Regions from separate parts of the Craurococcus roseus genome, predicted to be linked through region 2. Evidence: predicted binding sites of a transcription regulator. Region 2 holds the regulator's gene; the other holds the start of a gene.
The links. Region 2 encodes LexA, which represses DNA repair genes until DNA is damaged. Its sites were predicted from a motif close to TGTTCTANNTANGTTC; they were not measured.
Positions count from the first base shown of each region.

Region 1: the regulator LexA is predicted to act here: its motif matches at 4,750-4,765, upstream of ABD067_RS17225 (LexA family protein).

Region 1 covers NZ_BAAAFZ010000053.1:100,776-108,144, reverse strand. The annotation lists gene ABD067_RS17245 (helicase-related protein) at 1-1,140, opposite strand, end outside; gene ABD067_RS17240 (sigma-70 family RNA polymerase sigma factor) at 1,158-2,324, opposite strand; gene ABD067_RS17235 (very short patch repair endonuclease) at 2,423-2,944, shown strand; gene ABD067_RS17230 (Y-family DNA polymerase) at 3,011-4,288, opposite strand; gene ABD067_RS17225 (LexA family protein) at 4,295-4,717, opposite strand; gene ABD067_RS17220 (RES family NAD+ phosphorylase) at 5,056-5,694, opposite strand; gene ABD067_RS17215 (hypothetical protein) at 5,705-6,625, opposite strand; gene ABD067_RS17210 (hypothetical protein) at 7,174-7,311, shown strand.
Region 2 covers NZ_BAAAFZ010000019.1:58,650-66,018, forward strand. The annotation lists gene gltX (glutamate--tRNA ligase) at 1-794, opposite strand, end outside; gene ABD067_RS08690 (ComEC/Rec2 family competence protein) at 1,384-3,519, shown strand; gene lexA (transcriptional repressor LexA) at 3,530-4,288, opposite strand; gene ABD067_RS08700 (molybdopterin molybdotransferase MoeA) at 4,423-5,634, opposite strand; gene moaC (cyclic pyranopterin monophosphate synthase MoaC) at 5,634-6,137, opposite strand; gene ABD067_RS08710 (glycosyltransferase family 2 protein) at 6,134-7,120, opposite strand; gene ABD067_RS08715 (hypothetical protein) at 7,193-7,369, opposite strand, start outside.

The DNA.
Region 1 (7,369 bases), on a different contig from region 2:
GACGATGTCGGCGATGCCGGCCTCGGCGGACGGCGAGGCGACCGAGCTGAGGTTGGCGAGCAGGAAGCCGGTCTGGAACGGCCGCCAGCCCTCGTACCGGCCGTGCGCGGAGCGCCCCATGGCGTCGTTCATGAGCCGGAACGCGCGCGCGAGTCTCTCGTCGGACCGTAGGAGCCTGAGCCCTGCCTCCATCCGCCCCACCTCCGCCGCGAAATCGGACGCGGCTTGGCGGGCCTCCGCGGCCATCGTGGGCGACCATCCCCCTTCGGCCGCGCGCCGGCCGAGCGTCGCGCCGGACCAGACCTCGTCCCCCCACGCGGCGAGTTCGCGCACGAGCCCCGCCAGCGACGGGATCGGGTCGCGCGCCAGCGTCGCGAAGCGCAGATCGGGCGGCTCGGGCCGATCGGGGGGCCAGAATTCCGGGCGGCGCCTCGAGCACGCCGGGGCGTCCACGCTCGCGAAGCGTCCCGCGCCGGCGGCGATGCCGACGTTGAGCCCGTACGCCGGGACGTCGCGGTCGTAGCGGAACGAATCCGGGAGGGCTTCGAGTTTGAACGGGGAGGTCGCCAACCCGTCCACCTCAAGGCAGCATTCGTAGAGCTGCGTGCCCTTGTCCACCCTCGGATCCGGGTGCTTGTCCGGCGAGGTGTTCACCAGCTGGGCGATCAGTTCAGGGCGCCCGTCCCGCCCCGGCGCGACCTCGACGCGCAGCTCCGCGGTGAATGCCTCCGTGCCCGTCGCGTGCCTGAGCGCGTCGCGCAGCTCCGCCTCCCCGAAGCGCCAGGTCCCGCGGCCGGGGCCCACGAGGCAATCGACGGCCATGTCCACCGGCAGCGACTTGCGCCAAGCCCTTTCGTCCACCCGCAACCAAGCGAGGCACCGGACGCGGGCACGCAGGTGCCACGGGCCCGCCCCGGACAGGGCCGGGCGGAGCCGCAGCCCGATCGCGCAGGGCTCAAGCCGCTCGCCGCGATCGCCCAAGCCGCCGTTGGCGACGGCGTCCTCCGAGGCGAGGCGGCCGAGGAAGTATTTGCCCGAGGGGTCGTTCTCGGACGTGGAGTCGCGGTCGCCCCGCGCCGCGGCGAGGACCTCGGCTTCGAGCCAGCCCACGAACCGCTCCGCGGCTTCTTCGTCCCGCATAAGCGGCGCCACCGCGCTCATGGTCCGAGGAACGTGCGGAGGCGACGGCCGCGCGCCGGGTGCCCGAGGGCCTTCAGTCCTTTGGCCTCGATCTGCCTGATCCTCTCGCGGGACACGCCGTAGCGCTGGCCCACCTCCTCAAGCGTCATCGGCCCAGGGGGCCAGAAGCCGCTGCGCATCTCGAGGACCGTGCGCGTGCGCGCGGGCACGGACGCCATCGCGGCGCGCAACTCGCGGCCTAGCTGTCGTTCCACCAGTATCTCCTCAGGACTCGGCGCTTCCGCCGGGATTGCGCTCGCCAGCGAACGCGCGCCGGGCGCCGCCGGCTCGTCGGCCGATTTCGGGGCGTCGAGCGACAAGACCTTCAGGCCCGCGGCGTGCCTGACACGAAGCACCGCGTCCTGCGGCCAATCGAGCTCCGCCGCGAGCTCCGGGATGGATGGCCGCCGGCCGGTGGTCAGCATGAACTTGGCTTCGGTCGACTGCAGCTTCCGGACCTGCTCGGCACGATGAATGGGGAGGCGGATCATCGGGCCCTGGTTGTCCGCCGCGCGCCCCACCGCCTGCCTGATCCACCAAACGGCGTAGGTGGAGAACTTGAAGCCGAGCGTGTGGTCGTACTGCTCGGCCGCCCGCGCCAAGCCGAACACGCCTTCCTGCACCAGGTCGGCGAGGTCGAGCCCGCCCCTGTGCGCGTAGCGGCGGGCGACGCTGACCACCAAGCGCATGTTGTGCACCACGAGGCTCTCGCGCGCCTCGTGGGCGAGGCGCAGCGCGCGCGCGGCGTCCGGGCAATCCGAGCGGATGCTGCCCGCGGCCACGTCGACCGCCACGCGGCGCCCGAGCGCGATCCGCCGGCCGAGGCCCTCCTCCTCCGCTTGCGGCAGGAGGCGGTGGGCGAGCGCGGCCCGGAGCCCGGGCAAGGCGACCAGGGCGGCGCGCAGCTTGCGCTGGTTGCCCAGGCCTTGCGCTTCGCGGACCTCCGGCGCTTCCGCGACCGCGACGCCACGCGCCCGCAGCGCCGCGCAGAGCGCCAGCAGGGAGACCCCGTCGAGGCCGCGCCTCTCCGCGGCCCTGTCGACCTGGGCCTGGGAGAGGCGGCCGCCCTGCCGCTCGTGGTCCGCCAGGAGCGAGGCCAGGGCGCGGTCGAAGTCCGTGGCAGAAACTGTGCTCCCGCCGTCCATGGGCTCGAGTGGCATCCGAAGAAGAGGGGGCGGGAGCATAACCGGAGCCCATACGTTTTGTAAGTGCACTCAATTTGGCCTTGGGGGTGTTCGCGGGGATGCGGCATCAACTAACAGCCATGGGCGCTCCCCCTCCAGCCTCGTCGCCGCAGGCCCGCCGCCGGATGCGGGCGACCAAGGGCCGCGACAACGCGCTTGAGCGCGGCCTCAGGTCGGCCCTGCACCGGGCCGGCTTCCGCTTCCGCCTGCACCGCCGCCTGCTGCCCGGGATGACGCGGAGCGTGGACGTGGCCTTCCCCGCGGCGCGCGTGGCGGTGTTCGTGGACGGCTGTTTCTGGCACGGCTGCCCGATCCACATGACGTGGCCCAAGGCGAACGCGGGGTGGTGGCGCGAGAAGATCGAAGCGAATCGCCGCCGCGACGCTGATACTGACGCCCGTCTCGCGGCGGCCGGCTGGACGGTGGTCCGCGTTTGGGAGCACGAGGCCGTGGCGGAGGCCGCGAGCCGGGTGGCCGCGGCCGTGGATGCCCGCCGGCCATCGCTCCTTCACCGTCCGCTCGACGGCACCCCTTCATGGCCAGCCGCGACGCCGCGGCATGGTCGGGCCAAGTCGGCGTAGCGCAGGCCGTTCGGATCACGTCAGCCCATGCCGGGCAAGCGGAGGGAGGCGGTTCGAGGGATTCTGCTAAGCGCGCACGCGCGGCAGCTCGTCGAGCCTAGTGGTGTAGCGTGGCGAGTGGTGCGCCGCGCGCAGCTTCCAGCCGCGCTCGATGCCCATGGCCGCTGGGAACAGGGTGTTGCGGCCATGCTTGGCGTTGACCCGGTCCACGGCCGCCATGAGCGCGCCGCTTTTGGGCGAGGGGGCCGCGAAGAGGGTCGGAGGCGCGTCCTCCGGCCGGCACAGGTCGTCCAGCAGCACGCCGGCCTTCACGTAGCGGCAGCCCCGCCCGCCACGCCACGCCGCCTCCACGCAGCGCAGCGCGGCGCCGATCAGCCCGCGCGTGTCCGCCGTCATCGGCACCAAGCGCGTCGAGCGCTGCCCGTGGTGGTGCGGCCCGTCCCGGTGCGGCGAAGTGTGGAAGAAGGCGGCGAGCTGGCCGGCGACCACGCCGTGCGCGCGCAGCTTCTCGCCGGCGCGCGTCGCGTAGGCGGCCACGGCCTCGCGCAGTTCGTCCAGCGACGTGACCGGCCGGCCGAAGGAGCGCGTCACCGCCATGCCCTTGCGCTGCGGGGCCACCTCCTCCAGCGCCAGGCAGGACAGCCCGCCCAGCTCCAGCACCGTGCGCTCCAGGGTGACGGTGCCGAGGGCGCGCGCCTGCTTGGGCGACATGTCCCGCAGGCCGGCGGCGGTGGCGATGCCGAGCGCGGCCAGCTTGGCGGCGGTGGCCGGGCCGATGCCCCACACGTCCTCGACGGGGAAGGCGCGCAGCACCGCCGCGCGCGGGCCCTCTCCGCTCAGATCGCAGACGCCTCCGAACTCCGGCCGCTTCTTCGCCGCGGCGTTGCCGAGCTTGGCCAGCGTCTTGGTCGGGCCGATGCCGACGCAGGTCGGGATGCCGGTGCAGCGCGCGACCGTGGCGCGCAGGTCCTGGCACATGGCCGGCAGGTCGCGGCGGGCGAAGCCGGCGAGGCCGAGGAAGGTCTCGTCGATCGAGTAGACCTCGACGTCGGGTGAGAAGTCCGCGATGACGGCGTTGACGCGGCGGCTCATGTCGCCGTAGAGCGTGTAATTCGAGGAGAACACGCGGATCGAATGCTTGGCGATCAGATCGCGTATCTTGAACGCTGGCGTGCCCATTTTGATGCCGAGCGCCTTGACCTCCTGGCTTCGGGCAATAGCACATCCATCGTTATTGCTAAGCACCAAAACCGGCGCTCCTTCGAGACGGCGGTCGAAGACGCGCTCGCACGACACGTAGAAGTTGTTGCCGTCGATCAGCGCGAAGGGCGGGGCCGCGGCCACGGCACGTCAGCGCAGCTTGCGGACCACGCCGACCACGACGCCCCAGATCTCGGCCGGCAGCTCCTCGCCGATGACGAATTCCGGGAAGTCGGGGTTCTCGGCCTGCAACGCGGCGCGGCCGTTCTTGAGGCGGTGGAAGCGCTTCAGCGTCATCTCGCCGTGCACCACGCCCACCACGACGTGCCCGGACTGCGGCGCGACGCTGCGGTCCACGACCACCATGTCCCCGTCCAGGATGCCCGCGCCCTTCATGCTCTCGCCGGCGACGCGCATCAGGAAGGTGCTGGCCGGCCGCTCGATCAGGTAGGGGTTCAGGTCGATCTCGCCGTCCAGGTAGTCGTCGGCGGGGGAGGGGAAGCCGGCCGGCAGCAGGCGGCCGAGCAGGGGCGTGGGCAGGGAAGCGGGATCGAGCGCGGCGGGGTGGAGCATCACGGGTCCTGAACGGTCGCCGCGCACCATAAGAACAAAAGCCGAACAAATGGAAGCGCCGTCGTGGCCCGGCCGGCGATGCCGCGGTTGCGGAGGCCTTCGCGGAGCGCCGAGGGCGGGCGAAGGGCAGCCGATGCAGTCACCGCTGGACGACGGGCCGCCGCGCCCTCGACGCGCCGTGGGGGCCGCTGGAGGGCGGCGGGGTCGGCGCGACCATGCCGCACCGGGCCGGCATGCCTCTTGCGGCGAGAGCGGCGGAGTCGACTCCGGCGACCCGCACTCCACCCCGGCGGGCGCCGCCGTGGAGCAGGAAACGGCTCCCGGCGCGGCGGCCACGGTCAGTCGGCGGCCGGCGGGGGGACCGCGGCGCTGCGGTCGAACGCGCCGCCGTGCTCGCGCACCACGCGCTCGGCCATGTCCATGCGGCCGGAAAGGGCCACGGTGGGGCCGGGGACCAGGTCGTCCGCGGCGACGCGGTCGAACACCGCGTAGCAGAGGAGGCCGTTGTTGTGCCGCGACCGGTAGGCGATGCCGTCGAGCCCGGGGAAGCGCGAAAACAGCGCGAGGGCGACCGCGCGCGGCGGCCCGTAGTCGCCCATGGCGCTGATCGACCCGTCCACGCCGTGCCAGCGCAGCCCCTCGTCGAACAGCTTCGCCAGGACCGCGTCGCGGCGCAGCGCCACCGCCGTCCAGGCGCGCGCCGCGACGTTCGCCGGGGCGACGAGCCGCCGGCGCGGGTCGCGCAGCACCGTCTCGACGAAGGCGCCCTCGAAGCGCTCGGCGGCGTAGAAGGTCCGGTACTCGCCGGCCGGCGCGTCGAACCTGTTCGCCGGCGGGAGGCCGGGCTTGGGCCCGAAGAACACGGGATCCCGCTCCGCCCAGTGTATGCGGTGGAGTTCCGTCCCGGCCGGCAGCCGGTGGGGCAGGAAGCCCCCGCCGGCCGGCAGGTCCGGTCCGGTCGCCGCGGCCGCCGGCATCGGGGCGGCGTCAGCCTTCGTCCAGGCCGAGGTGGGCCCTCGCGGCCTGCACGACCGCCTCGACCCGGCCCTCGCGCAGCGCGTCGATCGGCGGCCGCCCGAGGTTCGGGTCCCGCTCCACGAGGAATTGGAGGGCGCCCCACCCCCGCTCCCCGGCCTCCCGGAACGCGGCGAGCACCTCCGGGATGCCCGGCAGGAAACCGGCCTTGGCGTCCCCGTCGGCGAATTGGGCCCGCGGCACGACGATCTCCCGCCCGCGCATCATGCCGAGCGCCGTCCCGGCGTGTATGCGCTTGTGCAGGGCCTGCTTGGACGTGCCGAGCGCGTCCGCCGCCTCGCGGAGCGACATGCCCCCGCCGCCGCGGTCGAGGAGTTCGGCGCTGACGCGCTCGAACGCCGCCGCGCCGTCGTCCGGGGCCTCGATCGCCGTCCCGCCGTCGGCTTCCTCGTCCGGGGCGTCGGCGAGGCCCGGGTCGCCGAGGAGGGCGGCGGCGGAGGCGAGGTGCACGTCGAGGGCGTCCAGCTGCCTCGCCGTCTCCTGCATGGCGCGGCGCGGGTCCCTCCGCGACAACCTGACCAGCTGGACGCGCAGCGGCGTGAGGTCGGCCAGGTAGCGGACGACCCGCGCCTCGGCGTCGCCGGGCCGCTCCATGCGGCCGAACGCCTCCAAAGCGGCCTTGATCTCGACCAGCCGCAGCCTGGACGACCAGACGACCGACTCGAACCAGGCGAGGTGGTCCGCCGCCTGCCGCCGGGGCGCGCGGGGCCGTCCGGCCGGCTTCCCCCCTAGGGCTATCGTGATGCCGCGTTCGGCCGCCTCGGCGCTCAGCACGACGGCGGAGGCCTCGATGCGGGCGGCGAGGCGCGCGATGCCCGCGGACCCGGCGGGCAGGTCGCCGGCGGCCCGCCACTCCAGTCCCTGGGCATCCATGTCGGCCTCCTCGGGTTGACGATCCACTCGAAATCTAGGCCGTCAACCTTCAGCGTCAACTTAATACGTCAACTCTCGGCGGGACGTGATCCGCGTCGGGGGCCGGCCGAATTGCTGGCCGTGCCGGGACTGCGGTTTCCAATCGAGTGCCGAGGACCGGCCCGAGCGGAGGACGCTGACGGGTGCGGAGCCGAAGAAAGAAGCCCTCCCTGGCCACGGGACGCCGCACCGCCCGCCCGGTTCCTGGCGGGGAAGTGCGGCCCAGGCCGTCGCACGGCGGGCGTCGGCGGGACCGAAGGGAAGACCCTGCACGAGGATGCCGCCGCCTCCGGATCGTGGAAGCGAAACGCGAGGTGGCACTCCCGAGTCGGCTCCACAATGATCAGGTGGGCAACGCGGCGCCCGACGACAGGGCCTCAATCAGCGGGCATTCGGGCGCCCCGCCCGCGTCGCATCGGCGGACTGCAGCCGCCAGGGTCCGCTCCATCGCCCGCAGGTCGGCGATCCGCTTCCGGACATCCGCGAGGTGGGCGGCCGCCAGTACCGGCGTGGACGAGCGGGAGGTCGCGTCGATCCTGGGCGCGCTGCGTCGGCGCGATCTCGTCGTCCTCGACGAGAGCGACGCGACCCGCGTGACGGCCGCCTACCCGTTCTGCGCCTGGGACACCGGACAGCGGCTGCGATGAAGGATCGGCTTCCGGTCGACCGATGACCCGACCGCGTTGGGGGCTGATGAGAAAGGCG
Region 2 (7,369 bases):
AGGTAGTTGCACAGCGCTTCCGGCAGGAAGCCCTGCTCGCGGAACTCCAGCGCGCCCACCGCGCCGTGCCGCTTGGACAGCTTGGCCCCGTCGGCGCCGTGGATCAGCGGGATGTGCGCGAATCTGGGCCGCGTCCAGCCCATGGCGTCGTAGATCGCGCATTGGCGGAAGGTGTTTGTCAGGTGGTCGTCGCCGCGGATGACGTGGGTGATGCCCATGTCGTGGTCGTCCACCACGACGGCGTGCAGGTAGGTCGGCGTGCCGTCCGACCGCAGGATGATCATGTCGTCCAGCTCGGCGTTGGAGACGCGCACCTCGCCCTGCACCAGATCGGGCACGACGGTCTCGCCCTCCCGCGGCGCCTTCAGCCGGATCGCCGGCTTGGCCCCCGCCGGCGCCGTGGCCGGGTCGCGGTCGCGCCACGCGCCGTCGTAGCGGGGCGGCCGGCCTTCCGCGACCGCGCACTCCCGCGCCTGTTGCAGCTCTTCGGGCGTATCGAAGGCGAGGTAGGCGCGGCCTTTCGCCAGCAGCTCCCGCGCCACCTCGGCGTGCCGCGCCTCGCGCCGGCTCTGGAAGATCGGCGGCTCGTCCGGCCGGAGGCCCAGCCATTCCAGGCTGTCCAGGATCTGCCTGACGGCCTCCTCGGTGGAACGCGCCCGGTCGGTGTCCTCGATCCGCAGCAGGTACTGCCCGCCGTGCCGCCGCGCGAAGAGGAAGTTGAACAGCGCGGTCCGTGCCCCGCCGATGTGCAGGAAGCCCGTGGGGGAAGGGGCGAAGCGGGTGCGGACGGACATGCTTGTACCTGCGATCTGCCGAGGCGGAGGAGAGGGCGCAGGCTTGCCGCCGCGGCGACGCGCCCGCAAGGCGCCGGCGCACGCCCGCCAACATGGGCGCGAGCACCGACGGCCCGCCGATCGCCGCGCGGCGGTGATGCACGGAGGCCGGGCATGGGAGCCGGGCGCCGTACCGGCCGGGGCACCGCGCCGCGAAATCCGGTGCGCCTCCACGCCGAGGACGGCCACGCCTCCCAACTCGACCGCTACGGCCGTCAGCCGGTCCCCTGCGCGTCAAGCGTGCCATCCGGCCGATCCAAGCGTCCAGGTTGCGGCCGCAAAAGCGTGGAACCCAACGGCCTTCTTGAGGAGGTCGTGGAACGAAGGCCGTTCGCGGGTCTTGCCTCCTGGGAGAGCAACGATCGCCGGCGACGCCCGCGCCGGACAGCGCCAAGGGCGGGACGGCGCGCAAACCCGGTCGGCACCGGTGCGCCGCGCGACCGAGCAGCGAAACTCGCCTTATGGTTGACGGCGGCGCGCGCGTCGCGGCAGGTTCGACACGATGCCTGCGCCGCCGCCAAATCCGTCCGCCGCGTCCGTTCCTCTCCTGGTGTCGGCGGCGGAACCAGGACGCGCCGCGCAATGGCTGCACCAGTTCGCCGAAGCGGAGCGGTTGCGCTTCGCCCCCTGGTTCGCCGTGGCGCTCGGGGCGGGGGTGCTCCTCTACTTCGCGTTGCCGGCCGAGCCGCCGGCGGCGGCGGTTTGGGTGACGCCGCCACTCGTCCTGTTCGCACTCCTGGTCGGGGCATGGCGCGGCGCGGCGGCGGGTTGGGCGTCGGGCCTCGTCGCCGCGCTCGCGCTCGGCTTCGCCGCGGCCCTTTGGCACGCGGGGCGGCAGCCGGCGCCGCTCGACTTGCCGCGCGGCGCCGTCGTCGTCACGGGCAAGGTGGCGTCGGTCGACATTCTGCCGGAAGGCCGCCGCGTCACGCTGGAACGGCCGCGCCTCGGCGAGGGCGAGCCGGCCCTGCCGCGCCGCATCCGCGTCCGCCTGCGGAGCGAGGATCCGGCGCGACCCGCCCCGGGGGACGTGCTGAGCGTGCGCGCCCTGGTCCGCCCGCCGGTCCCGCCGGCCTATCCCGGGGCGTGGGACTTCCAGCGCGCGGCCTTCTTCTCGGGCCTCGGCGGCAGCGGCTTCGCCATCGGCCGCGCCTCGGTCGAGCCCGGCGCGGAAAGCGTGCCCCTGGCCGGCCTGCGCGCGGAGATCGAGGCCCGCACCACGGCCGCGCTGCCGGGCGGCGCGGGCGCCATCGCCGCCGCGCTGCTGACCGGCGGGCAGAGCGCCATACCCGCCGCCGACCTCGCGGCCATGCGCGACTCGGGCCTCGCGCACCTGCTGTCGGTGTCGGGGTTGCACATCGCCATCGTCATGGGCGTCTCCTTCGCCGTGCTGCGCTTCGCCCTGGCCGCAGTGCCGCCGCTGGCGCTGCGCCTGCCGGGCAAGCCGTTGGCGGCGGTGGGGGCGCTGGGCGTGGGCGGGTTCTACATGCTGCTCACCGGCGCCGAGGTGCCGATGCAGCGCTCCTTCGCCATGGCCGCGCTGGCGACGCTGGCGCTGCTGACCGGCCGGCGCGCGATCTCCATGCGCGGCCTGGCGCTCGCCGCGGCCGTGGTGCTGCTGTTGCAACCGGCGGCGGTGCTGGGGCCGAGCTTCCAGATGAGCTTCGCGGCGGTGATGGCGCTGATCGCCGGTTGGGAATGGCTGCGGCCGCGCCTGCCGCCGCCGGAGCGGCGCTGGCGCCGCCGGATCGCGGTGGCGCTGTTCGGCACGGTCGCCACCTCCATCCTCGCCGGCGCCGCGACGACGCCCTTCGGCCTGCACCACTTCGGCCGGTTGCAGCTCTACGGCGTGGTCGCCAACGCGGTGGCGGTGCCGCTCACCTCGGCCCTGATCATGCCGGCCGGGATGGCGGCGGTGGCGCTTATGCCGCTCGGCCTGGAAGGGCTGGCGCTGGCGCCGATGGGCTGGGGCGTGGAGGCGGTGCTGGCCGTGGCGCGCGCCGTCGCCGCTTGGCCCGGCGCGGCGGTGCCGGTGCCGCCCATCACGGCCGGGGGGCTATGCGTCGTCGCCTTCGGCATGGCGTGGCTTTGCCTGTGGCGGAGCCGCTGGCGCTTGCTGGGCGTGCCGGTGATCGTCGCGGGCTTCGTGGCGGGTGCGGCGCAGCGTCCGCCGGACATGCTGGTCTCGGCCGACGCGCGGCTGATCGCATTGCGAACCGGGGACGGACTGTTGCTGCAACGCCTGTCCGGCGCGTCCAACCTCACGCGCGACGTATGGCTGCGCCTCTACGGGCGGGAGACGGCCGAACTCTTGCCGCCGCAGCGCGCGGGAACCTTCGCCGGCGGCGCCATCGCCTGCGAGGCCGGCGCGTGCGCCATCCGGCCCTCGCCGGCCGGCGCGGTCGCGGCGGTGCTCCTGCGCGGTGACCCGCCGGCCTGGGCCTGCGCCGGCGCGCCGCTGGTGGTGTCGGCCGAGCCGGTGCGCGGCCGGTGCGCCGCGCGGGTGGTGGACCGCTTTTCCGTGTGGCGCGACGGCGCGCACGCCGTTTGGCTGGAACCGGCGGGGCCGCGCGTGTTGAGCGACCGCGAGGCCCGGGGGGCGCGGCCCTGGGTGCCGCCGCAGCCGAAGCCGCGCAACGCGGCGGCGGCGCGCGAAGCGCCTCCGCAGCCGACGCCCGAGCCGGAGTAGCCCAGGAAGCTCAGTACTTCCGCAGCAGCCCGACCAAGCGCCCCTGCACCTTCACCCGGTCCGGGCCGAAGATGCGCGTCTCGTAGCGCGGGTTGGCGGCTTCGAGCGCGATGGAGTTGCCGCGGCGGCGCAGCCGCTTGAGCGTGACCTCGCTCTCGTCCACCAGCGCCACGACGATGGAGCCGTTGTCCGCGGTGTCGCCGCGGCGGATCAGCACGGTGTCGCCGTCCAGGATGCCGGCCTCGACCATCGAGTCGCCCGCGACCTCCAAGGCGTAGTGCTCGCCGCCGCCGAGCATGGCCGCCGGCACCTCGACGCCGGTGCCCTGGTCCCGCAGCGCCTCGATGGGCAGGCCGGCGGCGATCCGGCCGTAGAGCGGCAGGTTGACGGCCGCAGCCTCGTTGGCCGCCTTCTGCACGCCCGACAGGTGGGCGGCGAAGTTGCCGCGGATGACGTTGGGGGTGAAAGCGGCCGCGGGCGGAGCGGCGGCGGGCGCGGAGGCGGCGGCCGCGGTCGCGTTGTCGCCGCTGGCGCTACCGCGCCTCGGCGCCAGGTTCTCGGGCAGGCGCAGCACCTCCAACGCCCGGGCGCGGTGGGCGCGCCGGTGCAGGAAGCCGCGCTCTTCGAGGGCGGTGATGAGGCGGTGGATACCGGACTTCGACTTCAGCTTCAGCGCGTCCTTCATTTCCTCGAAGGAAGGCGAGAAGCCGGTCGTGCGAAGGTGCCGGTCGATGAAGATGAGCAGCTCGTGCTGCTTGCGGGTGAGCACAGATCGCCTCCGTCCGTCGCCGCGGGCCGGTGCCCTCAGTGGCACCGAACAAATCAGCAACTGTCAACGACGTTCTATAAAAGTTCTACGATGGCGTCAAATGTTTTCCCCAAGGGTGCGGAATGGATTTCGTCTCAAACACCCAGATCATCGAGGAGGATGACCTCCACCGTTTCCCCGGCCGCGGCCGCCGGGGCGTGCGGCGCGCGCAGCACCAGGGCGTCCGCCCGCGCGAGCGTCTTCATCATGGAGCTGTCCTGCACCGGGAAGGGGAGGGCGACGATTTCGCCTTCCGGTGCCTTTTCCAGCCGCGCCCGGAGGAAATCGAAGCGCCGGTCGTTTTCCGGCAGCGCCGCCCCGAGTCGCGCCCGCATCGTCCGCGGCGCCAACTCGCCGGCCAAGCCCGACAAGCGCCGCAACGCCGGCACCAGGAACACCACGCCGCAAACCAGCGCCGACACGGGGTTACCGGGCAGGCCGAGCAACGGGGTAAGCCCGAGTCGCCCCCAGATCAGCGGCTTGCCCGGCCGCATGGCGATTCGCCAGAAATCCAGCGCGAAGCCTTCCGGGCCGAGGGCGCTCTGCACCAGGTCGTGTTCGCCCACGCTGGCGCCGCCGGTGGTGACCAGGAGGTCGCAGCCCCGCGCCGACGCCGCGGCTTCCGCGATGGCCGCTTCGTCGTCGGGCGCGATGGGCAGCACCAAAGGCTCGCCGCCGTTGGCGCGCACCAGCGCCGCCAGGGCGTGGGCGTTGCTGCTGACGATTCCCCCCGGGATCACCGCCTCGCCGGGCAGGGCGATCTCGTCGCCGGTCGCCAGGATGCCGATTCGCGGGCGGCGGTGGACGGTGAGCCAGGGGTGGTTGGCGGCGGCGGCGAGGCCCACGTCGCGCGCCGTCAACCGCCGGCCGGCCGCGAGCAGCGATTCGCCTTCTTCGAAGTCCAGGCCGCGGCGGCGGATCCAGCGGCCGGGGCGGACCGCCTCGCCCACTCGCACGCGGCCTTCGTCGGCTTCGGCATCCTCTTGCAACAGGATGGCGTCCGCGCCGTCGGGCACGAAGGCGCCGGTGAAGATGCGGACCGCCTCGCCGGGACCGACCGCGCCGGCAAAGGGGTGCCCCGCCGGGGCGCTGCCCACGACGCGCAACTCGGCGCCCGCTGTCGAAGCGTCCGCAGCCCGCACCGCGTAGCCGTCCATGGCCGAGACATCGGCCGGCGGTTGGGTCAGGCGGGCCGGCACGGGCCGCGCGAGCACCCGACCGCCGGATGCGGCCAGCGGCACGGTTTCGGCCGGCGTGGGGGCGAACGCCTGGAGGATGCGCTCCCTCGCTTCCTCGACCGAGATCATCACTCCGCCTCGTAAGTTCCTGATTTGCCGCCGGACTTGCGGGCCAGCCGCACCGCCTCGATGCGCATGCCGCGGTCCAGCGCCTTGCACATGTCGTAGACGGTCAGCGCCGCCACCGTCACCGCCGTCAGCGCTTCCATCTCGACCCCGGTCCGCCCGGTGAGCCCCACCGTCGCTTCGATCTCCACCGCGTCGGGCGGCGCCGGCGAGAGGTCCACGGCGACCTTGGTGAGCGCCAGCGGATGGCAAAGCGGGATCAGGTCGGAGGTGCGCTTGGCGGCCATGATGCCGGCGAGCCGGGCCACGCCGAGCACGTCGCCCTTGCCGACCTGCCCTTCCTGGATGCGGGCGAGCGTTGCCGGCGCCATCACCACGCGGCAGCGCGCCACCGCCACGCGCGCCGTTTCCGCCTTGGCGGAGACATCCACCATCGCCGCCCGGCCCGCTTCGTCGAAATGGGTGAAGCGGTCGCCTCCGCCGCCCCCTTCACCGCCGCCGCTCACAGGCGCCCGTCCCGTGCGGGAGCGCCGCCTACCAAGCGCCGGCTCAGGGCGTTGGCGGCCATGCCCAGCCGGCGCGCCACCCGCGCCGGGTCCGCCCAGCGCGCGTAGCGGAGCGCTTCGCGCGGCCGGCGCGCCTCAATCGCCAGGTCGAAGCAATCGGAGTCGGCGGCGCGCTGGCGCTGGCGGAGCAAGGCATCCAGTTCCGCGTCGGCGAGCCCGCGCGCCAGCTTGCGCATCCGGCGCGTGGCGGCGCTGAGGTGGAGGGCGCCCGCGCCCTGGTTCGACGCGGAGCCCCCGCGCACCGAGTAGAGGTACAGGGCTTGGTCGGCCGCGAGGCGGAAGCGCGCCCCCGCGCGGACGCACTCGAAGTAGAAGAGGAGGTCCTCCCCGACCTGGATCTCGGGCCGGTAGCGCACCCCGGAGCGCTCCAGGAAATCGCGGCGCATGATGGGCTTCAAATAGCCGATCTTGGACCGCCCCGGTAGGTCGACCCGGTCGCGCCGGAGCATGGCGGCCAAATTGATCGGCCCGGCCGAAGCCATGTCGGCCGGCGGCAAGGCGGTGCCGAGCCGCGCGCCGGTGTCGAAATCCCGCTCCACGAGGTTGTCGGCCAGGAGATCGGCCCCCGTTTCCTCGGCGAGCGGCACCAAGCGCTCCATGCGCTCCGGCAGGAAGGCGTCGTCGGCGTCGAGCACCGCGAGCCAGCGCCCGCGCGCGTGCGCGATGGCCGTGTTGCGCGCGGCGCCCGCGCCGCGGCGCTGCGGGTGGCGCAACACCGTCAGCCGCCGATCCCGCCGGGCCCAGGCGGCGAGGAGGTCGTGCGTCCCGTCCGACGAAGCGTCGTCCACCGCGACCACCTCGACCGTGCGGCAGGTCTGCGAAAGCGCGGAGGACACGGCTCCGTCGAGGAAGGCCGCGGCGTTGTGCGCCGCAATCAGGATGGAGGCGGTGACCACCGGCGGAGCGGACCCGACGTCAACCATGCGCTTGGAGGACGCGCGGCGGCGGAGGAGGCGGCGCGATCCGCCCGCGAGGGCCGACCGCCACTCCCTGGTTCACCGGCTCGGGGCGTTGCGCGAAAAGCTGCCGGGCGGCCGCCAGCGCGAGGGCAGCAGCCAAGCCGCACGGCTCCGGATCACACGGCCGACCGCCGAACGGGCCACGAGCAACTCCCGGCGGAATTCCGCCCCGAACCAGAACGGCTTCACCGGATGCCAAAGCATGCCCGGGCG